DNA from 2 places in the Paenibacillus yanchengensis genome. Region 2 is predicted to be linked to the other one. Evidence: predicted binding sites of a transcription regulator. Region 2 holds the regulator's gene; the other holds the start of a gene.

Region 1 (11,986 bases), on a different contig from region 2:
GTGGTTGCCATCAAGGTAATTATGATTATCAACCACAATATTCTTCTTACAGTAACATGTCCGCTTATCCTGCTGCAGCAAAAGGAAGTAACATGTCCGCTTATCCTGCTGCAGCAAAAGGAAGTAACATGTCCGCTTATCCTGCTGCAGTAAAAGGAAGTAACATGTCTCCATATGAACCAGTAACGCAATCTATGCCGAACAGTGAGTACTTTAACGCTATGTCTGCGATGTATCCACCTCCAGGGTATGGCTATAGTTACTATGCAGAGCAGCCGCAAGTATATGCGGAACAATTGCAGTACCGCCCGCAAGATGGCTATTTCTATGAAGGATGGCCTGCTACACCGGATTATAATTGGATGCCAGAACCGGTTATTCATTACTCAGGCGCTGCAAGTTCGGAATGTGATTGTGGGAAACGACAATCGGAGCAACAAAATCAATGGCAGCAATCGCAATACATGCCAGAACAAGAACCAGTAGAAGAAGTTAAGCTAGGACAATATTCACCTAAAAGTACAACGAGAAAAACCAAAAAAAAAGTAAATATTAAAAGTGTACCGTCATCAGCAAAAAACAAAAAAACTATAACGAAAAAAAAAACCGGCTCTCCTTGGTTGAAAAATAATCGTTAAATCGATTGACTATTTATCCGTCAAACATAGCTTCAACAAAACTTGTTTTAGTTGTGTATAGTAAATAAGCGGAAGAAGCATACTATACTAAACAAAATAAGGGAGGCTTCCATATGATGCTAACGAGCTGGTGGAAGCAGTTGAAGCGAAGATGGCGCAGAAATAAGTTGTCATTTTGGATAGTTGCCATCGTTGGTTTGATGATAGCTTTTACACCATTAAGTAGAGTGAGCACGGTTAGTGCAGCTAGTAAAGAACACGATGCAGCGATAGAAAATCAAGCATTGGATGATCAATCATTAAGTACTATGATGTCTGGAAAGAAAATATCGATAGAAAAACTTAACGATATGACGGAACCATTGCCTGTTTACTTTCAACAAATATATGCCTGCGGTGAGGATCAGCAGTTGCTTGGAACAATGGAGCCAAAAGAAATAGCTGAAGTAGTGATCGGTCACCCAGATTGGACTATCTTTTTCAATGAACAGAAACAGGTAGCTATTGTAAGAAGTTATGTAGACGATTTATCCAATTATTGCAAATCGAACGCCTATTTTGGATTAGATCGCAATGGAAACTTTTCTTTGTTTGATGGATTACCAGATCAAGAAAAAATAATGCGTACTTTTTTTCAAATCGATGTTCAATACATGGAAAGTAATTTGCCACAAGAGAGAATAACAGAGTTAACAAAAGGTATCCCAGTAACTGATATTGAGGAATTTAATAGCGTATTAGAAACGTTTAGTGATTTTGCGATGGAACGAAATAGTCAAGAGGATTATTAAAGATTCTGTTTATGCAATAGGTATAACTGGTGCGAATGCGATGAAGAAATGTTCATCTGCATTCGCTTTTTTTATTGTGTACATTAAAATAAACGGTAGTTAACAAGAGCTATGTCAAACGTCTGTTCTCATTAGACAGTATATTTGTTATAATGAAAGATGGCATATTATAATGAACGTGAAAAGGAGTTGGCAGCTTGCGTGTTTTAGGCATTGACCCGGGTATTGCAATTGCAGGCTTTGGTTTTATAGATTACATCGGGCATCGATTAACTCCTGTACAATATGGAGCTATTCAGACAGAAGCACATACACCAGAAGCAGAAAGATTACTGCAAGTGTATGATTCTGCTGCTGCACTGATGGATCGCTACAAACCTGATGCGGTTGCTATAGAAAAATTATTTTTTAATCGTAATGTTACGACTGCTTTTTCAGTAGGGCAAGCGAGGGGCGTTATTATTCTGGCTGCAGTACAACGAGGGATATCCGTTGCCGAATATACACCGCTTCAAGTGAAGCAAGGTGTAGTTGGTTATGGTAAAGCAGAGAAAAATCAAGTGCAAGAGATGGTGAAGATGCTGTTGAAATTATCTGCTATACCGAAGCCAGATGATGTGGCTGATGCACTAGCGATAGCAATATGTCATGCGCATTCCGCAGGGGTGATGAACAAATTAAATGAGGTGTCTCGGAAATGATAGATTTTTTGCGTGGCGATGTAGCGCATGTGGAGTCTGATTATATTGTAATCGAAGTGAATGGGATCGGTTACCGCGTATTTACGCCAAATCCTTATTTGTTTTCTATAAAAGATGAGAAGGTAGTCGTATATATTCATTATCATGTGCGAGATGATGCCACTTTATTATATGGCTTTTATACACGTAATGAACAAACGTTATTTCGTAAGCTGCTAGATGTTACTGGAATTGGTCCTCGCGTAGCGCTAGGTATTTTATCTGCCGGCAAACCTGAACAAGTGGTCCAAGCAATTCAACAGGAAAACATTGCATTTCTAACTAAGCTTCCTGGTATCGGTAAAAAAACTGCGCAGCGGATCATTTTAGACTTGAAGGATAAACTTGGCGCGTTAGTGACGGAAGACAGTTTATTATATAGCGATGGTCTGATGGCACTACCTATGGATGATTTAGCCGAAGCAGGCGATGAAAATTGGCAAGCAGCTCGCGAAGGATTAATTGCGCTTGGATATACGACCGCTGAACTTGATCGTGCTTATGTAAGCTTACAGCAACAGATGACAGGCGATGAATCGATCGATGTATTAATGAAAAAGGCATTGCAACAACTGTTCAAAGGTTAAGGAAAGGGGCGATAGCGAATGGATGAGCGGATTATTTCTGCAAACCTGATGATGGAGGATCAAGCTGTCGAGTTGAGTTTGCGTCCCCGCTATTTAGCAGAATACATTGGTCAAACAAAAGTGAAAGAAAATTTAACCATTTACATAGAAGCTGCTAAACTGCGTAAGGAAGCACTTGATCACGTGTTATTGTATGGACCACCTGGGCTTGGAAAAACGACATTATCTACTATTATTGCAAATGAACTAGGTGTAAATTTAAGAATAACATCTGGTCCGGCAATTGAACGTCCTGGAGATTTGGCTGCTTTGCTTACGAATCTACAAGAAGGCGATGTGTTATTCATTGATGAAATCCATCGGTTACATCGAACGGTAGAAGAAGTATTATATCCAGCGATGGAAGATTATGCACTAGATATTATGATTGGCAAAGGACCTGGGGCAAGATCGGTGCGATTAGATTTACCACCATTCACTTTAATAGGCGCAACGACACGAGCAGGTTTATTGTCAGCGCCATTACGAGATCGATTTGGTGTAGTTAGTCGGCTTGAATATTACAACGTAGACGAGTTGGCATTTATTGTTTCTCGTGCTGCGGAAATATTGGGTGTAAGTATTGTTGGAGAAGCAGCTATGGAAATAGCTATTCGTTCGCGTGGAACACCACGTATTGCTAATCGGTTACTAAAGCGGGTACGTGATTTTGCTCAAGTACGGGGCGACGGAATTATTACTCATACTATTGCACAGGGAGCACTTGAGTTATTACAGGTTGATCCACAAGGGCTTGATCATATTGATCATAAAATGTTATTAGCGATGATGACTACCTTCAGCGGGCGGGCTGTTGGTTTGGATACAATAGCAGCTACAATTGGAGAAGAGAGTCAAACGATAGAAGATGTAAATGAGCCATATTTGATGCAAATCGGATTTTTACAACGTACACCAAGAGGACGTATCGCTACTGATCAAGCGTATAAACATCTTGGTTTAACTCCGCCCGAACGTAATTAACAGATACAGCATATTTCGTAATGATTTTAGTTAGGAGTGGTTCATAGTGACAAAAAATAAGCGTCAAACAAGGCAGCAAAGATTATTCCGCTCAATTAAACGAATGATGATAAGTACTGTTGCGTTAGCAACGATCGTTTCCATGACACCAGCTTTATCACATAGTGAGCGAGTTATTGGACATGCTTCGGCAAACGAAACCGTACAAACAACAAAAAATTTTACTGATCAGCAAATAAGAGTAGCTTTGTTTTTAAACTTGCCTGGAAAATATACAAATATAACCAATACAGCAACTTTTTCATCGACTGGTGGAATGCAAATCGGAATGAAACGAGATGGCGGAGCAATCCAACCATTGTTCACGATAGATAGCCAACAGACGGTGCACATTGGTTTAAATGATTATAAAGTAAAAGTGCTAGAGACAACTAATATAGAAACGGCAAGAGCTGCATTAAAGCATTTACAAGCAGCGAAAGGTACTGGACTTATTCGTAAAAAAATAGCAAGTAGTGCCATGACATACGAAGTAGTAGAAGGTTCATATGAGACACTTGCAGCGGCTAATGGAGCTTTAAAACGGTGGCAAACAGATAGTAAACTGCTAGGGATAACGAAACAATTTAAAACTAGTGTATTAGGACCATACAATATGCAGTCTACTAGTTATGCTACAGAGCAAGCAGCCACCCAAGCGGCAGAGTTATTAACGGTAACGGGTCTTCCAGTAGCGATTGGGATGAATCAAGATAAAGTAACAGGAAACGTCGTGTACACTGTGTTAGTAGGAGCACAATCAACAGAGGCGGCCTTGAAAACAGTGGAACAAACGTTAAAGACATTAGCAAATGAGATAGTGTTTTCCAAAGTGGAATCATCAGAGCCATACATTATAGTTTATGATGATTACACAAATGGAGCGAGCAAAGGGGCAAAGGCGTTACAAATTGCTGGTTCAACTAATAAAGTACTCGTTACACCGAAATCTTCAGAGCAACCCATTAAATTGGTTGAGCGTTCTGCCAGAGAGTATAGAGGGCAATTTGAATTAAGTAAATTTAACGAGAAGCTAGCAGTTATTAATGAACTATCATTAGAGCAGTACTTATATTCTGTTGTTGCAGTAGAAATGTATCCATCTTGGCCAATGGAAGCGCTGAAGGCTCAAGCGGTAGCAGCACGCACGTTTGCTTTGCAAAAGGGACTTAATTTTCAAGTGGCACATGTAGTTGATACGACGTTAAGTCAAGTTTATAATGGTATAGCTGTGGAACAAGATACGACTACTCGTGCGGTTAATGAAACTGCTGGTTACGTCCTTAAACATAATGGCAAGTTAATTGAAGCACTGTATTCATCGAATGCCGGTGGAGCAAGTGCTGATTCTGTGGAAGCGTGGGGTTCTTCTATTCCCTATTTAAAATCAGCGAATAGCCCCGATGAAATTGCTGCACGTAATAAAGTACGCTGGTTCAAAGTGGCAACTAAAGATAATAAAGTAGGTTTTGTATCCGAGAAAGATGTTGCTGATAATGGCAAACAAACGATGGCTGGAAGCCGAATGGTGGATGTGTCAGGTAATAATATTTCATTGCGAACTAATCCTACCCCAACAGATACGATGCCAATTGTTGCTAGTTTGTCAAAGGGAGCAGTATTAACTGTATTGGAAGAAGTAGTAGAAACAAATCCGATGCATTGGCGGCGAGAAGCTAATGAGCCGGCAGAATTATTAACAGCTTTGAATGGACGAGCTAATCCGAAAGTGAAAGGTCCGATTGAAAAATTGGAAGTTACAAAACGGGGTCCTTCTGGACGAGTGATAGAAGTATCAGTCAATGGCACGAAAGTAAATATAACATCACCAGATCAATTTCGTTCTGCTTTAGGAGTGAAGGGATCACTACCTAGTACACGGTTTGATATCCAAAACGATAGTGAATATGTTGTACTTGGTGCTGATGGAAAAACAACGGTGAAAAATAGTAAAACAGCAGCAGCATATGCTGTAGATGCTAGTGGGAAGAAACAAGTTGTTGTTGCTCCTAATTTATATCAGCTTGCAGGTGATGGAAATATACGAGCAGTCAGCAAAAAACATACGTACAGTATAGTAGGAACTGGTTACGGACACGGTGTAGGTATGAGTCAATATGGTGCTTACGCTTTAGCAGAGCAAGGACAAGACTTTAAGTATATATTGCAGCATTACTACAAAGATGTTGCTATTGTGAAGGACTGATACACTTTAATGGACGCCAATTTATTCGATTTTGAACTGCCGGAACATCTGATTGCCCAAACGCCACTTATGGAGCGAACGGCTTCCCGTTTACTTGCACTGAATAGAAGTACTGGCGCAATCAATCATGGACAGTTTACAGACTTACAACAATATTTGCAGGAGGGGGATGTACTCGTTCTTAATAATTCTCGGGTACTTCCTGCACGTTTGATCGGTAGTAAAGCTGATACACAGGCAAAGGTAGAGTTATTATTACTGAAGCAGCTAGAGAACGACCATTGGGAAGTACTTGCTAAACCCGCTAAAAAAGTGAAGCAGGGAGCTACCATCATTTTTGGTGTTTCGGAGCAAGACCAAACAGCGTTATTAACGGCGCATGTTGTTGAGGAAGGCGAAATGGGAGCGAGAATTATTCGGTTCGAATACGATGGTATATTTCCACAATTGTTAGATCAACTGGGAGAGATGCCATTACCTCCTTATATTAAGGAGAAATTATCGGAAAATGAGCGTTATCAAACCGTATATGCAAAGCATGCTGGATCAGCAGCTGCACCGACAGCAGGGTTACATTTTACAGATAGCTATCTTCAATTGTTGCAGGAGCGAGGTGTTAAGTTAGCGTATGTGACACTGCACGTAGGACTAGGCACCTTTCGACCGATGTCTACTGACAATGTAGAAGATCATCAGATGCATGAAGAGTATTATGAGCTAGATGAAACGAATGCAACTATTATCCAGCAAGCGGTACAAGAGAAGCGACGAATAGTAGCGGTGGGGACAACATCTGCTCGTACATTGGAAACGATAGCTGGTCGGTTTGGACAGCAACCAATTACCGCTTGTAGCGGCTGGACCAATATATTTATTTATCCTGGTTACTCTTTTCAGCTAATTGATGCATTACTCACTAATTTTCATTTGCCGAAATCTACTTTAGTGATGCTCATTAGTGCGCTAGCGGGTCGAGAAAATGTTATGGCGGCTTATGAAGCAGCTATTGAACAGCAATATCGTTTTTTTAGTTTCGGTGATGCGATGTTTATTTATGAAGGATAAGTAGTTATAATGAATAGTAGAGCTATTAAAAGGCAACGAACACCATTAGTAACACTATAGATCAATAGGAAGCGAGAAGTGGATTGTGGCTGTAAAATATGAATTTATTAAGCAATGTAAACAAACTGGTGCAAGATTAGGACGAGTACATACACCGCACGGTATTATTGATACTCCAACCTTTATGCCAGTTGGTACACAAGCAACAGTGAAGACAATGAGTCCCGAAGAACTGAAAGCGATGGATGCTCATATCATTCTTAGCAACACCTATCACTTGTTTTTGCGACCAGGACATGACATTGTCAAACGTGCAGGTGGACTGCATAAATTTATGAACTGGGATCGTCCGATATTAACGGATAGTGGTGGATTTCAAGTATTTAGTCTAAGTGAAATGAGAAAGATTACGGAAGAAGGCGTACATTTTCGTTCGCACCTTAATGGAGATAAATTGTTTCTTTCTCCTGAAGTTGCTATGGAAATTCAAAATGCATTAGGTTCCGATATTATGATGGCATTCGATGAATGTCCACCTTATCCTGCCGAATATGATTATGTCAAAAAATCGACAGAACGTACGAGTCGTTGGGCAGAACGTTGTCTTGCAGCACATGCGAGAACAGATGACCAAGCGTTGTTTGGGATTGTGCAAGGAGGTATGTTTGCTGATTTGCGCGTACAAAGTGCTAAAGATTTGACTTCGATGGATTTTCCGGGTTATGCTATTGGAGGGTTGAGTGTAGGCGAGCCAAAACATCTGATGTATGAGATGTTAGAATGTACAGTTCCTCATTTGCCAGCGAATAAACCTCGCTATTTAATGGGAGTTGGCTCACCAGACGCACTGATAGAAGGTGCGATACGCGGCATTGATATGTTTGATTGCGTACTACCAACAAGAATTGCACGCAATGGAACGACAATGACGAGTAATGGAAGGTTAGTAATCCGGAATGCGAAGTATACAGATGATTTTGGACCGTTAGATCCCAATTGTAACTGTTATACATGTACGAATTATTCTCGTGCTTATATTCGTCACTTATTAAAAGCTGATGAAACTTTCGGTATTAGATTAACTACATATCATAATTTGCATTTTCTACTGCAACTCATGAAGGATGTACGTCAAGCGATTAAAGACGATTGCTTACTTGATTTTCGTAATCAGTTTTTTGCTGCGTATGGACTAAATGATAATGAAAAAGGATTTTGAGAGGAGGGAAAGAGATGTCACAATGGTTAGAAGCAGCTGATCCAGCAGCAGGCGGAGGAATTTGGGGTTTAATTTTGCCGTTTATTATTATGTTTGCCGTATTTTATTTTCTTCTTATCCGTCCTCAACAAAAGAAGCAAAAGCAACGAAATATGATGCTTGCTCAAATTAAAAAAGGGGACAAAATTACAACAATCGGCGGATTGCATGGTAGTGTTGCTGAACTTACAGATGATACAGTTGTAGTTCGTGTAAACGATACGACTCGTATGACATTTGAACGTTCCGCTATTAATGCAATTATTGAAAGTGCACCAGGTTCAGCTGAATAATGATCATAGAAATAAAGAAGAAAGACGCTGTTCGCAGCGTCTTTTTGTCGTTTATAGCTACGAACGTTTCAAATTAACGCCGATCATTCCACCAACTGCTGCACATAGAACAATGGTAGCAAGCAGAATGACACTTTGTAATGTAAAGCTAATATTAGCTGCCAAAAAACTGACGATGACAACTAGTAAAAAGTAAGTAACGCCCGTAATTCCTCCGTTATACCACCCTTTGGAGATGGAACGTTTGCCAGCTGCCGCACCACCAAAAAAAGCTGCAATCCCATGAATAACTTGTGTGTACAGAGACATATTACTTTCTTTCATAGCAGTTAAATGTAGTAACAATGATAGAATAAGTGCACCTGCTGCTAGCCACAAAAGTGCATAGACGATGCCAGCTAGTAGAGGTGATGCTAATTGGGAAGCTTTGGAATTACTATTCATCACATTCAATCCTCCTCGAATCTCTCATATTACACCATATGGTCAAGCTATTACTTTTAGTACTATTCGATTAGTAAAAAGCAAACATATACCAGCAAAAATTAAAGCAGTTGATGCATGTTGTTAGCGTCATCGGGTGAGAATAGCAGGTACACTACAAAAGACAACAAAAGTACAACATAACAAATAACAAAAATAGGAGGTACACAATGGAACTATTGATGTTATCTGCACGGACAGCAATTATTTATATCATCGTTTTTATTACGATGCGGATTATGGGAAAACGTGAAGTAGGACAATTATCATTATTGGATTTAATTATATCGTTGATGATAGCTGACATTGCTGTTGTTGCCATTGAAGATTTAGAACGATCGATCTGGGCAGCTGTTTTTCCATTGTTAGTGCTTATTTTCTTTCAAGTAAGTACGGCCTTTATTTCGATGAAAAATAGAAAAATTCGCTTATTTCTTGATGGAAAGCCAAGTGTGATCATCGCCAATGGAGATATTTATCATGATGTGATGCGAAAGCAACGCTATACTCTTGACGATTTGTTGTTACAGCTGCGAGAAAATCAAATTGCGTCTATTGACGAAGTTGCATTTGCCATATTAGAAACAAATGGCAAGCTATCCGTCATTCCAAAGGAACCAGAAGAACAACAAACACGGAACAAAAAAGCAGCGCAGATAAACATTCCAAAAGGTTATCGATATGAGATTTTACCTATCCCACTTATCATGCATGGTGAAGTACAAAATGAAAATTTGGAAAAACTAAATAAAAATAGATTTTGGCTAAAACAACAATTACAAGAGCGACAAGTGGATCAGTTTAAAGATGTCTTTTTTTGTTCCATCAACCAGCATGGCGAACTATATTTTAATTTAAAAGATAATAAATCACTGAAACCATCGTCCAATTAAAGGAATACGAACCATATCGAAGCGATCGATGATTTTCATAACAACCATTAGGAAAAGGTATAATATAATTCCTAGTGTACTTGCGATAATTAAGATGATCCATTCCTGTGTCAGAGGTAAATGAGCATGCATGAATTTTGCAGTAGCGCCCATTATCATCATCGCTGCACCAACTTTTAGAAAATCAAGGATGTTCATTTTAAATCCAATGTGGCGCATTAAACTAAATCCATGTAGCAACGTAACTAGAACAGTATTTATTCCAATTGCAATTAAAGCGCCATAAATACCGAGAGATGGTTGTGACGCAAGCTGAACAATTAAAAATAGTTTAACTACTGCACCGATGAGTGTATTTTTTAAAGCTGTTCCCGGTTTATCCAATGCTTGGAGTGCCGCTTGTAATGGTGCTTGCAAATAAACAAAAATGCCAATGGGAGCAATCATCTGTAGCATAGGAGCATATTCGGCATGAGCATAAAGGATACGACAGAGTGGTTCGGCAAACAAAGCCATAACGACGACAAATGGGGCACCAGTTACTAGTGCTAACCGCATCGATTGATGCAATCGTTTTAAGATCAATTTAGTATCACCACGTGCAGCAGCTTCCGATAGTGATGGGACTAATGAGACGGCTAATGATTGCGTTAAAGCGGTAGGTAATAGAAGAAGAGGCATGACCATACCTTGTAGAGCGCCATATTGTGCCGTTGCCACTTTGGTGGCTACTCCAGCTAATGCAAGGGAACGAGCAATAAATATCGACTCAAATAGATAGGATAAAGAGCCAACTAAACGACTGGCGGTAACCGGAATAGATAGACTTAGTAATTTTGGTAATACTTTTGGTCTAGGTTCATTTGCTTTTGCTTCAGCATCTTTTAAGTTGGTTGTAGTAGTGGCAGGTAAAGATTGATCTTTTCGTAGTCTTTTTTTCGTACTCCGCTTTTCACTAACATATTTCCAAAAGTAAATAATTAAACCTGCTAATTCCCCAATAGTGACACCGAGCATTGCGCCAGCAGCGGCCCATTCCAAACCAAACGGTAAAAATAAATAAGCAAACAAAAGAGTGAATACGATACGTACAACTGTCTCGCTAATTTGCGAAATTGCTGTTGGGATCATATTTTGCAACCCTTGAAAGTAGCCGCGAAATACAGCTGAGATAGCTACAATAATTAACATAGGTGCCATCATAAAAAAGCTGCGATATACTCGTTCATCCGGCAAAATATATTTTGTAATAAGTGGAGCAAACCAAAGCATGAGAATTGTTAATACGACGGCAATGGACATACTTAATAACATAGCAGTTCGGAAAATATGCTTGACTCGCTTTTCTTCTCCTTTAGTAATCGCCTCGGCAATCCATTTCGCTATCGCTAGCGGTATCCCTCCTGTAATAAAGGTTAGTAAAAAAACTAAAAACGGGTAGCTTAATTGGTATAAGCCAACTCCTTCCGCTCCAATAATTCTTGGTAAAATGACGCGTGGAACAAAGGCAAGTAGTTTGTTAATAATTCCGGCGACAAGTAAAATCATTGCTCCTTTAATAAATGATTGTTTTTTCATATTAAGCCCTCTTTCGGTCACGATTATGATGGCATCATTTAGCAAAACTGCCTGTACCATTATGTTTATGCTAGGCTTGTATCATTCCATGTCAGTCAATTTTAGAAAAAAGCAGGATTATGAAGGGAAGAAAGCGAATAAGTTCACAGGGATCGTCGTTAAAAGGTTCGAAATGCATGTAACAGCTGGAGGAAAGGACGGAGAAGCAATGCTGGACAGTGAACTAACGGAGATGATCGAGGAACTTTGTGACAGTAAAGCAGAAGAATTTAAGCTCATTGGTTATGAACATGTAACGGCAGAGGAAATATGGTCATGTGTAAGCGCAAAGTATAAAAAAGCAGGAAGACCAGCTTTGCATCAAATGGTTAATGATATCCTTTCGCTGAAAG
Region 2 (11,986 bases):
GTGGCTACAATTTTGACAGATTGGCAGATGATATCCGTGCAGTAGTAGGTGCATTGCAGTTAAAAAACTTCACATTAGCAGGACACTCCACAGGGGGAGCAATCTCGATTCGATATATGGCTCGCCATCAAGGTTATGGAGTATCCAAGCTTGTTCTTATAGACGCTGCATCTCCGACTAGTGTGCCAGAAGAACTTGCAAATATGTTCATTACAGGAACACTAAATGATCGTCCTAAAATGTTGCAAGGAGTAACGGATCTCTTTTTTTTCCAGTATATTACGGAGCCATTCTCGGACTGGTTCTTTCAAATGGGATTACAAGCAGCTAGTTGGTCGACTGCGGCAGTCATGACTACACTAAGAGATGAGAATGTGTACAATGATCTTAGCAAAATATTTGTACCTACATTAATTATTCATGGCATCCATGATAAAATCGTTCCCTTTATCAATGCTCAGGAAACAAATAAGCTAATTAAAAATTCACAACTTGTTCCATTTCAATATAGCGGTCATGGTGCTTTCTGGGAAGAACGTGACAAGTTCAACCAGCTATTAATGCAATTTATTGGCTGATCGTCTCTTTAACAAACCGGGGAAATTAATTTAGAATCAACCGCCTGATGTTGGGCGGATTTTTTTATGCCACAACAAAATAAAAAGAGAGACGCAGTAACGTCTCTCCGCTAACCAGGGTGACACCCCTGCATGAGATCATGTACAGCCGTGGCTACGATTTGCGAATGCATGTAGATGAATTACTGCAGCAGCATGAAGCTGAGATCATGCTTGGGATCATCGAGAGTAAGGAACAGTACCGCAAGATAATTAAGGCTGCTATCGCTCGATGGGTTCGTAATTTTCAGAAGGGCCATATCGAAATACAAAGCGTCGACAATTTACGTAAGTTGATTGAGCTAGATATTGAGTTGCAGAAGGATGACTTGAATTAAGTTCCCTTTCAATCTCATCAATGACAACTGAAAATTTCTTTATAAATTTGTTTTTGCTATCTTCTATCACTACATGGATCATAACAGCTACAAACATTGCTAATATTGCAAATGCAAGATGAGGTAATCGTTCTAAAGTATGAATTGAGTTTTGTAAAAATGATATCTTTACTTCTTCTGGGGAAAGAGAAGCTACGGAAACTACTATAGTCATTAAAGCTATAAGTAGTGAAGTTGTTATTATTACTCCATTAAAAACTTTAGATGGTATTTTTTCTTCACTATGAATATGTACAGAAAACTTGAGTTGCCTTAACCGTTCTGGAGATAGTTTTTTTATTTCTTCATACAGAAGATTTATATTTCTAATTAGTTGCTTGTTTCTTTTTTTAGAGAGTAGTTTATTTACTTTATGTCGGTGAGAGTGGATCGTCAAAGGATGAAAGATGTGATAAGATGAATCCACAATGTTTGACTTAGGAGGTATATATACCCATGTATGCATGGCTAAAAATGGCAGCGGTCTTAATTGTGACGGCTATGCTGACTCGATTAACCCCGTTTTCTTTCTTTTTCCGTAATGTGGATACATTGATCCATGAGCTGTCTCATGCATTGGTTACTTTAGTACTGTCTGGAAAGGTGAGGTATATTTATCTATTCAGCGATCAGAGCGGTGTCACACTGACTTCCTTCGCCAGTGCGTGGAAGGGGATTCCAATTTCATTGGCTGGTTATACAGGCTCAGCAATGTTTGCAGTTTTGTTGTTCTTTTTATTCGCTCATCGCAAAGTAAAGGCCGGTTTAATTGTCATTGCTTCGTTAGCTTTAATTGGACTTCTTTTATTTGTACGAAATAACTATGGCATGATGTGGAGTGGAGGATTTGTTGCAGTCACGATTTTAGTTTATGCTTTTGCTCCATCTTGGCTGCGTAACGGCTATTATTTGCTCATTGCTTTTATATGTTTAGTCGAGTCGGTACTTAGCTCTTTTACGATATTATCGATGTCGTTTTTATATCCTTCTATAGCAGGTGATGCGACAAATCTGAGCAATTATACGCATGTGCCAGCTTTCGTTTGGGGAATACTGTTCACGTTATTTTCCTTGTGGTGTGCCAAACATTCTACAATGTTACTGTTTCGTAAAGAACCAGAACCGATAGATGAAAGTTTGGGAATGTAACACGTCAATTAATTGTGAAACAGGGTACTCTACACTGTATTCCTTTACTTTTCGTGATTTCATTTCAATTGGGTCAAAATTACAAAATCTCATATGTTTCGAAAATTGGAATAAAAAATTATGACTGTGAAAAGAAGCTTTTTTAACACAAAGTGACCATAACTTAACTGTAAGTTGAAAAGTATCTTACAGTTTTTTATGCTATATAGCTATAGTACAATTGAAATTAATTATCTAGGAGGAGACTCTTGAAAAACATATTAGGGTTTATGATCTTGGGGATGGCTATTGCATACTTATCATTATTCTTAGGCACGTTTGGTTTGATCTTACTTGGTGGAGCAGCTTTTGGACTCCTACTATATATTGCAATTGCTGTTTCGAAAAATAATAAATAAAGTATATTGTAAAACTTTTCTTAAACGGGTGAAGGGACCATCTCCAATGCAGCAATGAATGCTACTAAGGAGTGGTCCCTGATATCACTTACAGACTATTTTGTTGCGGCAAGTTTAGCTTAAGCTGATATTAGCAGCAGTTGTTTTTGCCGAAGCCTACAAAGCTGCAAGAAATAATTACCAAGAGGATGAAAAGCACAAGAATTGAACCTGTGTTTGAGTGTGCACCACCGAATGCTGACATATTGTTCTTCACCTCCCTGCCCTGCGGATATAGTATAGGTTATGCACTATAGGGGGGAGTTGACTGGGTGTTTGTGTATTATTGCAAATCTCTAAATAAACCGATGACTTTTCCTAATATCGTCACATTCGGAAGCCGAATGGGCTGCATTGTTTCGTTCTCTGGTTGTAAACGAATATGATCTTTTTCTTTATAGAAAGTTTTAACAGTTGCTTCATCTTCCTCTGTCATAGCAACGACAACTTCTCCATTGTTCGCGGTTTGTTGCTGGCGAACAATAACGTAATCGCCATTATGTATACCTTTCTCAATCATACTGTCTCCAATAACGTTTAAAATAAATACAGTGTGTTCACCTACGAAATGAGTAGGTAATGGAAAATAATCTTCAATATTTTCTGTTGCAGTTATCGGTAATCCGGCTGTTACCCTACCAACTACTGGGACTGTTACGACAGGTAGTGGTGTAAAAGTGTCTTGATCTGATTCTTGATTAAGTATTTCAATAGCACGTGGCTTAGTTGGATCTCGGCGAATAAATCCTTTTTTCTCTAATCGATCCAGATGGCCGTGAACCGTAGAGCTTGATAGTAGTCCAACCGCTTCTGCAATTTCTCGGACGGAAGGAGGGTAGCCCTTATCTTTCACTTCTTGTTTGATGAAATCGAGAATCGCCAGCTGTCGTTTGGAAATTTTGGTCACGACAATCAACTCCATTCTTCATAATTAACATAAATTATAACATAGAACCGCCGTTCGTACAAACACAAGTTCTTGCGAACAAACATTCTATTTTTATCTTGAACCAAACGTGCGTTCGTGCTACAATCGAAATAGAACAAATGTTTGGGGAGATGACGAAATGTACATACATACAAGCTCATATAAGTCGATTTATGGTGATAATAGAACAGAAGAATCTAGGAAGTATTCGAATAAGGTTCGTTATATAAAGGAGTTTACTCGCCTACAGTCTAAAGTGGTTATAAATATTATCGTTTTAACATTGTTTTTGTCTATATCTGTATTAGTTACAATTAATGCTTCTGATCAATATTCGGATCAACCACAGGTTGGTGAATATGTCGTATTTGCGACTGCTGGCGATACATTGTGGTCAATTGCGCAGCAATATGGTCCAAATAATAAAGATGTTAGGCAACTAATCCATAAGATTAAAGATCGTAATTTATTAACATCATCCGAAATTTTAATTGGACAACGCCTTATTATTCCAAAATTCTGACAACTCTGTGGAACAGAAGATAAAACAATAGAGCGAAGCACTGTAACAATCGCACAGGTTCGCTCTATTACTTTACTATATATATTTGCTGTTGAAGATTAGTAATCGACGTTATTCTTGTCCTTTATATTGGGCAACCGCGACACAAAGCTCAATAATATCATTTGCATGGATGTCGCCAATATTACCAATTCTAAATACTTCTACATCGGATAATTTTCCTGGGTAGATAACAAAGCCTTTATTTTTTAGGAAATTATAAAAACCTAGAAACGTAAATGAAATATGTGTTGGATAAATAAAAGTTGTAATGATCGGTGACTGTAAAGCTCTTGGCAAATAAGCGGTAAATCCAGCATCGCTCATACTGTCTACTAGAATTTGTTGATTATTTTTATAGCGTTCGTATCTAGCCGCGACGCCACCTTCTTGTTCCAGCTCTAATAGAGCTTGTGCAAAAGCACGTACGATATGAGTAGGAGATGTAAAGCGCCATTTGCCTGGATCTTCTTGCATTGCTTGCCATTGATCATATAAGTCTAAGGAAAGTGATCGTGCTTGCCCTTTGCATTTCTCTATTTCCGTCTGTTTTGCAATAATGAAGCTAAATCCAGGTACGCCTTGAATGCACTTATTAGCACTACTGATCAGAAAATCGATATTTAGTTGTTCAGTTGCGATTGGGATGCCACCAAAACTACTCATCGCATCAACAATTGCAATTCTATGATGTTTTTTAATTGTATTTACAACTGCTTCGAGAGGATTTAAAATACCTGTTGTTGTTTCACAGTGTACCATCGCTACGTGAGTGATAGAAGGATCCGCTAGCAAATGCTGTTCCACTGTTTCTGCACTGATTTGTTCATTAGCTGCAAATATGACAGATTGATAAGGTATGCGCAATACGTGGCAGATTTCTTCAATACGTTTACCGTAAGCACCATTTTGTAATATGAGTAGTTTGCCTGATTGCGGAATAACTGAACCTAGTACTGATTCGACTCCAAAACTTCCACTACCTTGCATCAAAATAGCGGTATATTTTTCTTCCGAAGCTTCAGCTACTTCTAATAGTTGTTTTCTAATTTGTTGGACAATTTGTTTATACTCATCATCCCAAGTGCACCAATCTTTTAACATTACTTCTTTAACAGTTGCGGTTGTTGTTAATGGTCCTGGCGTAAGTAGTAGGTAGTGATCCTTCTTCATATTTAATACATCCTCTCAGCATGGATTAATTTGTTGGACAATTTGTTTTTAGTTGTTTTTTGTTATTATTAATTGTTTTTAATTTTACTTTTCTTTTTCAATTGTTGCAATGATGATTTATCTAATTTACAAAACATTAATAGTTTGTTTTTTGTTTTTTTTCGATAATAGGTCGCTATCTAATAATTACGTCATATTCATGTTACAATTTGATTGTTAAATGGATGTAAACTTGACAAGGGATAGGTAGAAATGTAAAAGTAGAATGGAGTATTTAAATCGTGAGAGGATGGGCTACTAGTAATGAATATCGATCAGTTGATAGCAAGAATAAACGAGTTGTCGCGCAAACAGAAAGCAACAGGTTTGACAACGGAAGAAGTGGTAGAGCGTGATAATCTACGACAACAATATTTACAAAATTTCAAAAGTAATATGCGTCAAGAATTAGACCGTATTAAGTTTGTTGATGAAGAAGAAGAAGGTCAGTTACATTAATTGTAGTTGTCCTTTTTTGCAGCATGATGGATAGAGAAGATATGGAGGGATGGGAATGTCTCGTTCTTGGGAACGTCAAGTTCGTAAAAACATGCAAAAAGTCAATCAAACACGTAAAAAGTCTGGAAATTCTCCTATTAGCTTGTATAGTGAGAAAGGTAAACAGTCTGTCTTTAAAGGAAGAAATTATGTTATTCCATTTTTATTAATTTTGTTTATACTTGGTTATTTGTTTATTGTTACGGCACAGCCTGATTTTGTGGCAAATGGTATGTTTTGGGTGACGGTTATCGCATATGTAGTGTTAGCAATAATGTTCTTTTTCCGTAGACCCTATTTGACTATTGGGAAAGATTTTGTACAATCAAGAAGAATAACTGGTGACAAAACGTTATACGCAACTGGTATTAAAGAAATACGCTTGCAAAAGGATTCTGTTGTTATTGCTCCAAAAACAGGTGCAGCATGGACATACTCCAAAGTGTTGAATCGTTTTGCGACAGAACAGATGGGACAAAAGCTAATAGAATTCGGTAAGAAAAATGATGTAAACGTAGTGGAACATTGATAATGAAGTAACGGTTGAGGAGAGACTAAATAAAATGACGAAAAAAGCAGTACTATTTGATTTGGATGATACGCTATTGTGGGATGAGCGTAGTATTAAAGAAGCGTTTGAGGCTACTTGTATGGAAGCTGCGCGTGTTGTCGATGTAGATCCAGAAAAATTAGAGGAAGCTGTTCGAATGGAAGCACGTGCACTATATGAAACATATGATTTCTATCCATTCACGAAAATGATCGGAATTAACCCTTTTGAAGGATTATGGGGAGATTTTAAAGCAGGAGATTTGGTAGATTTTCGTAAAATGCAAGAAATTGTTCCTACATATAGAAAAGATGCTTGGACAAATGGCTTAAAAAAACTTGGTGTTGATCATGCAGAATTAGGTGCGAAACTAGCGGAATTGTTCCCGGCAGAGCGTAGACAACGACCGATTATTTACGAAGAAACGTATGCAGTATTAGAGCAATTAAAAGGAAAGTATAAACTATTGTTGTTAACGAATGGTTCGCCTGATTTACAGCAAGAAAAACTAAGTGGTGTTCCAACATTAGCGTCCTATTTCGATCATATTGTTATATCTGGACAATTCGGTGAAGGTAAGCCGAAAGCGTCAATCTTTCAATATGCTATGGAGCAGCTACAGATAACAGCTGATGAAGGTGTGATGGTAGGAGATAAATTGACAACGGATATACTGGGTGCTAATGGGGTTGGTATGGATTCTGTTTGGCTCAATCGTCATCATGCTACCAGAAATGATGAAATCATTCCTACTTATGAAATTGAAAATTTGAATGAATTGTTACGGATACTAGCCGAGCAATCATAATCGATATATATAATAATGCAGACGGAACTGCTAATCATCGTATGAATCGATGGACAGTTCCGTTTTTTTGTTTATTATTATCTCATACTAAAGCTAAGACAATGATTAGTTCTTCGATTCAAATTGTGGATCAGCGAATGGATGAGCAATCCATCCTTCTGTTTCAATAAATAATCTAACAGCAACGATTTGACGATTGTCCATTAATGTAAAGAAATGAGGTTTGTGTTCAGGAACCGAAATAACATCTCCTGCTTCAAGCTCAACGTCAAAGTAACCTACATCTTTGGTGCCTTTAATGATAAATATACCTTTACCAGCTGTTATTGCTCTTACTTCGTCTTCTGTATGTGTATGCACATTTTCGAATTTTTTCAACAATTCATCTAGGTTAGGTGTTTCATCAGAAAGTGTAATAATATCCCACGTTTGATAACCGCGACGTGCTGCCAAATCACGAATATCACTGTCAAAGGTAGCTAATACTTGTTGCTTTTCTTCATCAGAAAGTACAAATTTGTTTTGTAACTCGGTAGGTAGTTTACTAGCATCCCAATGTTCATACAAAACCTCTTGTGTATCTAAAAAAGAGCGTACATTTTGTTCGCCTGTAATTCGTTCACCAGTGTTGCGTATTTTAATTTCAGCCATACTTATCCCTTCTTTCCCTATAGACATTAATTGATGTGTTTAAGTATAGCTAATTTTGATATTATTGTCGATATTGGATTGCGGCACGAACGTATATTCTGTACAATGAAAGTACTAGATGAATGCACGGAATGATAGAGGTGAACGAGATGAATGAATGGACAGGCAGAAGTGAAAGTTTACAGGATTGGTTAGAGGAGCTTCGGCAAGATAATGAAATAATGAGTAATATAGCTCACTGGAGGGTGATACCGCCCAGAGAGGCAGTTGTCAGTCCGTTACCAGAACAATTACATCCAAAATTGCAGCAGGCATTGATTAATCGGGGGATGGAGCAATTATATAGTCATCAATTCGCTTCGTTTCAAGCGGCTACTGCAGGCTCGCATGTAGTGACTGTAACACCAACGGCATCGGGAAAGACATTATGTTACAATTTGCCGGTACTACAATCTATTTTACAAAACGATGAAGCAAGAGCATTATATTTATTTCCGACAAAAGCGCTAGCGCAAGACCAGGTTGCTGAACTACATCAATTTATTGAAGCTATGGAAGCTGATATAAAGACGGATACTTATGACGGGGATACTCCACCTCAAGTGCGAGCTGTTATTCGTAACTCTGGACATATAGTCGTGACTAATCCAGATATGTTACATGCAGCTATATTGCCACACCATACGAAGTGGATCAAATTATTCGAAAATTTAAAGTATATTGTTATTGATGAAGTTCATGCGTACCGTGGTGTTTTTGGAAGTCATGTTGCCAATGTTATTCGCCGCTTGCTACGTATTTGTCATTTTTATGGTTCGAATCCACAGTTTATTTGTGCATCGGCAACGATTGATAATCCGCAACAGCATGCAGAGCGCTTAGTAGGTCGAAGTATGACATTAGTGAACAATAATGGAGCCCCGATGGGCGAAAAGCATTTTATTTTTTACAATCCACCCGTCGTTAATAAACAACTGGGAATTAGGCGGAGTAGTATACTAGAGACTAGAAAGTTAGCTACTAAATTGTTGGAACAAGGTGTACAGACGATCGTATTTGCTCGAAGTAGAGTGAGGGTGGAACTGTTACTTACCTATTTGCAAGATTCCATTAGACACAAGCTTCACAAAGGAACTATTCGAGGTTATCGTGGAGGTTATTTGCCAAAACTACGTCGTGAAATAGAAGCAGGTTTACGTTCGGGAGAGATTAAAGGAGTAGTGAGTACGAATGCACTCGAACTAGGAATAGATATAGGGCAATTACAAGCCTGTGTACTTCAAGGATATCCTGGTACGGTAGCTAGTACGTGGCAACAATCTGGTAGAGCGGGCAGACGACAAGAAAGTTCTGTTACGTTTATGGTAGCTAGTAGCAATCCTTTGGATCAATATATTGTACAAAATCCTGATTTTTTCTTTAATCGTCCGGCTGAGCAAGCATTAATTGAGCCTGATAATTTATTGATTTTGATTGACCATGTAAAATGTGCTGCTTATGAGCTTCCTTTTGTAAAAGGAGAGCAGTTTGGTGCAGAGCGTTTGGAAGATATGATGGAATTTTTAGTGGAAGAAAAGGTGTTACATGCTTCGGGCGATCGGTGGTTTTGGATGGATCAATCATTTCCCGCCAATCATATTTCGCTTAGAACGGCTGCTGCGGAAAATTTCGTTGTAATCGATGTTTCGAACCGAAATCAAGTAATTGGTGAAGTGGATCGGTTTAGTGCGCCAACGCTCATACATGAAGAAGCTATTTATTTGCATGATGGTTTACAATATCAAGTAGAGAAGCTGGATTATGAGGAGAAAAAAGCATACGTCCGACGAGTAGATGTCGATTATTACACGGACGCTAATCTTGCGGTTGATTTAAAAGTATTACATATTGATCGAGAGCGGATCATTGGTAATATAGCATGTTCGTTAGGTGAAATAACGCTGCATGCTAAACCGACTATTTTCAAAAAAATCAAACTTCGCACTCACGAAAATATAGGTTCTGGACCGATTCATTTGCCAGAAGATGAGCTTCATACGAGTAGTTATTGGTTTTCGTTTGCTGATAGTGTTACAAATCAATGGAATAAACAACAGTTACAGTCAGCTTTACTAGGTTTATCAAACGTATTAGTTCATATTGCTCCAGTGTATTTGATGTGTGATCCGTTTGATATAAGAGTTGTTCCTCAAATAAAGGCGATTTATACGAATAAACCTACTATATTCTTTTATGATAGATATCCAGGCGGCATTGGTTTAAGTAAGCGATTGTATGAGGTACATACGGATTTATTAGAGCAAGCGTACACGTTACTTACACAATGTAGATGCGAAGCTGGCTGCCCTGCCTGTGTAGGTCCCGTTGAAGAAGTAGGATTACAAGGAAAACAATTGGCATTGCAGTTGATCTTTGGTGAGGAAACGGAGACTATGAAATGAGTAATTTATTGCGTAGCAGGCTTAATAGACTATCTGGCAACCAAGAAACGGTATCTAAAGTAGATGATACTGCCAAAATGCCTAATGACGAACAAAGTAAGGTATGGGCTCAATTAGGTGTGTTTACGGAAAATACGCCTCATGGATCTTTTTTGTTGCGGAAACTAGCTTACTCCTTAGAACACATACACGGTGCCTATCAGTTGCAGCAATTGTTAGATATTATTCCTGCACTTACCGTCTTTGATCCCGGTCAGCAAGTATCAAGTGAACAATTACTTTTCTTTGATTTGGAGACGACAGGACTTGGGAGTGGATCGGGGAACATTCCGTTTATGACATCGATCGGCTATGTAGCACAAGAACAATTTATTATCGAACAAGCATTGATTTGTCATCCCGTAGAGGAGTTTGCTATGCTATCTTATATGTTAGATAAGATGAACTCCTATTCCTATTTGGTTACTTATAATGGAAAAAGCTTTGATTGGCCTTTGTTGCAAAATAGAATGGTAATGAACCGCTTACGACAAAAACAATGGCAACCTAAACATATCGACTTGTTACATCCTTCTAGGGCGGTTTGGCGTAATACACTGACTTCATGTAAACTAAGCTATGTTGAAGAGAAACGATTGGGCATTGAACGAGTAGATGATGTACCGGGGTCATTAGCTCCTCAATTATATTTTCAATATTTAGCGGAGCAAAATCCTACCGTATTAGAAGGTGTTTTTCGTCACAACGAATGGGACATTTTGTCGCTTGCTACGTTGCTTACTCGTTTTGGTCAATTGCTTAGCGGACAAGAGGAGCAAAAAGCAGCTAAACCTACAACATTTGAAGAATTAGTTCGTACAGGCTTGTGGTTAGAGAAAATGAACGTACCTTCTTTAGCGGAACCATTGTATCATTTAGCCAAAAAAACGGAAGATTCGACAGCAACAGCGCTTATATTATTAGCTACGCGTCATAAGAAAGCTGGATATTGGTCGGAAGCTGTGTTATTGTGGCAGAAAGTCATTATAATGAATAGTAGCTCTATAGAATCAAAATTGGAATGTTACGTGGAAATAGCAAAATTTTTTGAGCACCGTGAAAAGAACTTTACCGTAGCGCTTCAATATATGAATGATGCAGAACAAATGCTGGTCAGTAATCGTTATAGTCATTTATTAACAGAAAAAGAAAGAAATTGGTTGCAGCAATGCAGGCATAGAATGAATAGACTACAGAATAAGTTAAAGGTATTGTAGTGAAGTGAAAGAGGTATAGTAAAATGACAACAAAGATTGGCTTTTTAATTGATTTAGATGGTACTATGTATCATGGTGGTCACCCAATTGAGGGCGCACCTGAGCTAATTGCATACATGCATAAACAACAGATACCTTATCGATTTGTCACTAATAATTCATCTTTATCAGCAGCGTTAGTGGCAGAAAAACTTAATGAGATGAATATAATAGCGGAACCTTCTCATGTGTGTACTTCAGCAGACGCAACTGCCGCATATATAGCGAAACGTCAGCCGGAAGCTAAAGTGTTTGTAGTTGGTGAACAAGGATTACATACATCGATCGCATTAGCAGGATTACATATATCTAACTACGAATCGATGGATGAAGTTGATTTTGTAGTGCAGGGAATTGATCGACAATTTACTTATGAGAAATTAGCGAAGGCTGTTCAATTGATACGTAATGGTGCTGTATCTATTATGACCAATCCAGACCGATTGTTACCGTCGGATCAT

The links. Region 2 encodes LexA, which represses DNA repair genes until DNA is damaged. Its sites were predicted from a motif close to CGAACATATGTTCG; they were not measured.
Region 1: a site for LexA is predicted at 1,545-1,558, ahead of ruvC (crossover junction endodeoxyribonuclease RuvC). Genes of this name have one in related genera too.

What each region holds. Positions count from the first base shown of each region.
Region 1 covers NZ_JBHUMH010000016.1:121,119-133,104, forward strand. The annotation lists gene ACFSTH_RS07700 (LysM peptidoglycan-binding domain-containing protein) at 1-638, shown strand, start outside; gene ACFSTH_RS07705 (BofC C-terminal domain-containing protein) at 752-1,429, shown strand; gene ruvC (crossover junction endodeoxyribonuclease RuvC) at 1,627-2,130, shown strand; gene ruvA (Holliday junction branch migration protein RuvA) at 2,127-2,756, shown strand; gene ruvB (Holliday junction branch migration DNA helicase RuvB) at 2,775-3,779, shown strand; gene ACFSTH_RS07725 (SpoIID/LytB domain-containing protein) at 3,826-6,024, shown strand; gene queA (tRNA preQ1(34) S-adenosylmethionine ribosyltransferase-isomerase QueA) at 6,034-7,089, shown strand; gene tgt (tRNA guanosine(34) transglycosylase Tgt) at 7,172-8,308, shown strand; gene yajC (preprotein translocase subunit YajC) at 8,323-8,640, shown strand; gene ACFSTH_RS07745 (TIGR04086 family membrane protein) at 8,698-9,084, opposite strand; gene ACFSTH_RS07750 (DUF421 domain-containing protein) at 9,294-10,016, shown strand; gene spoVB (stage V sporulation protein B) at 9,993-11,594, opposite strand; gene ACFSTH_RS07760 (post-transcriptional regulator) at 11,620-11,986, shown strand, end outside.
Region 2 covers NZ_JBHUMH010000060.1:4,862-16,847, forward strand. The annotation lists gene ACFSTH_RS16860 (alpha/beta fold hydrolase) at 1-578, shown strand, start outside; gene ACFSTH_RS16865 (hypothetical protein) at 746-955, shown strand; gene ACFSTH_RS16870 (M50 family metallopeptidase) at 1,451-2,143, shown strand; gene ACFSTH_RS16875 (hypothetical protein) at 2,392-2,541, shown strand; gene lexA (transcriptional repressor LexA) at 2,864-3,487, opposite strand; gene ACFSTH_RS16885 (LysM peptidoglycan-binding domain-containing protein) at 3,648-4,031, shown strand; gene phnW (2-aminoethylphosphonate--pyruvate transaminase) at 4,143-5,243, opposite strand; gene ACFSTH_RS16895 (DUF896 domain-containing protein) at 5,547-5,741, shown strand; gene ACFSTH_RS16900 (hypothetical protein) at 5,797-6,309, shown strand; gene ACFSTH_RS16905 (HAD family hydrolase) at 6,344-7,138, shown strand; gene ACFSTH_RS16910 (1,2-dihydroxy-3-keto-5-methylthiopentene dioxygenase) at 7,244-7,789, opposite strand; gene ACFSTH_RS16915 (DEAD/DEAH box helicase) at 7,939-10,230, shown strand; gene ACFSTH_RS16920 (ribonuclease H-like domain-containing protein) at 10,227-11,486, shown strand; gene ACFSTH_RS16925 (TIGR01457 family HAD-type hydrolase) at 11,510-11,986, shown strand, end outside.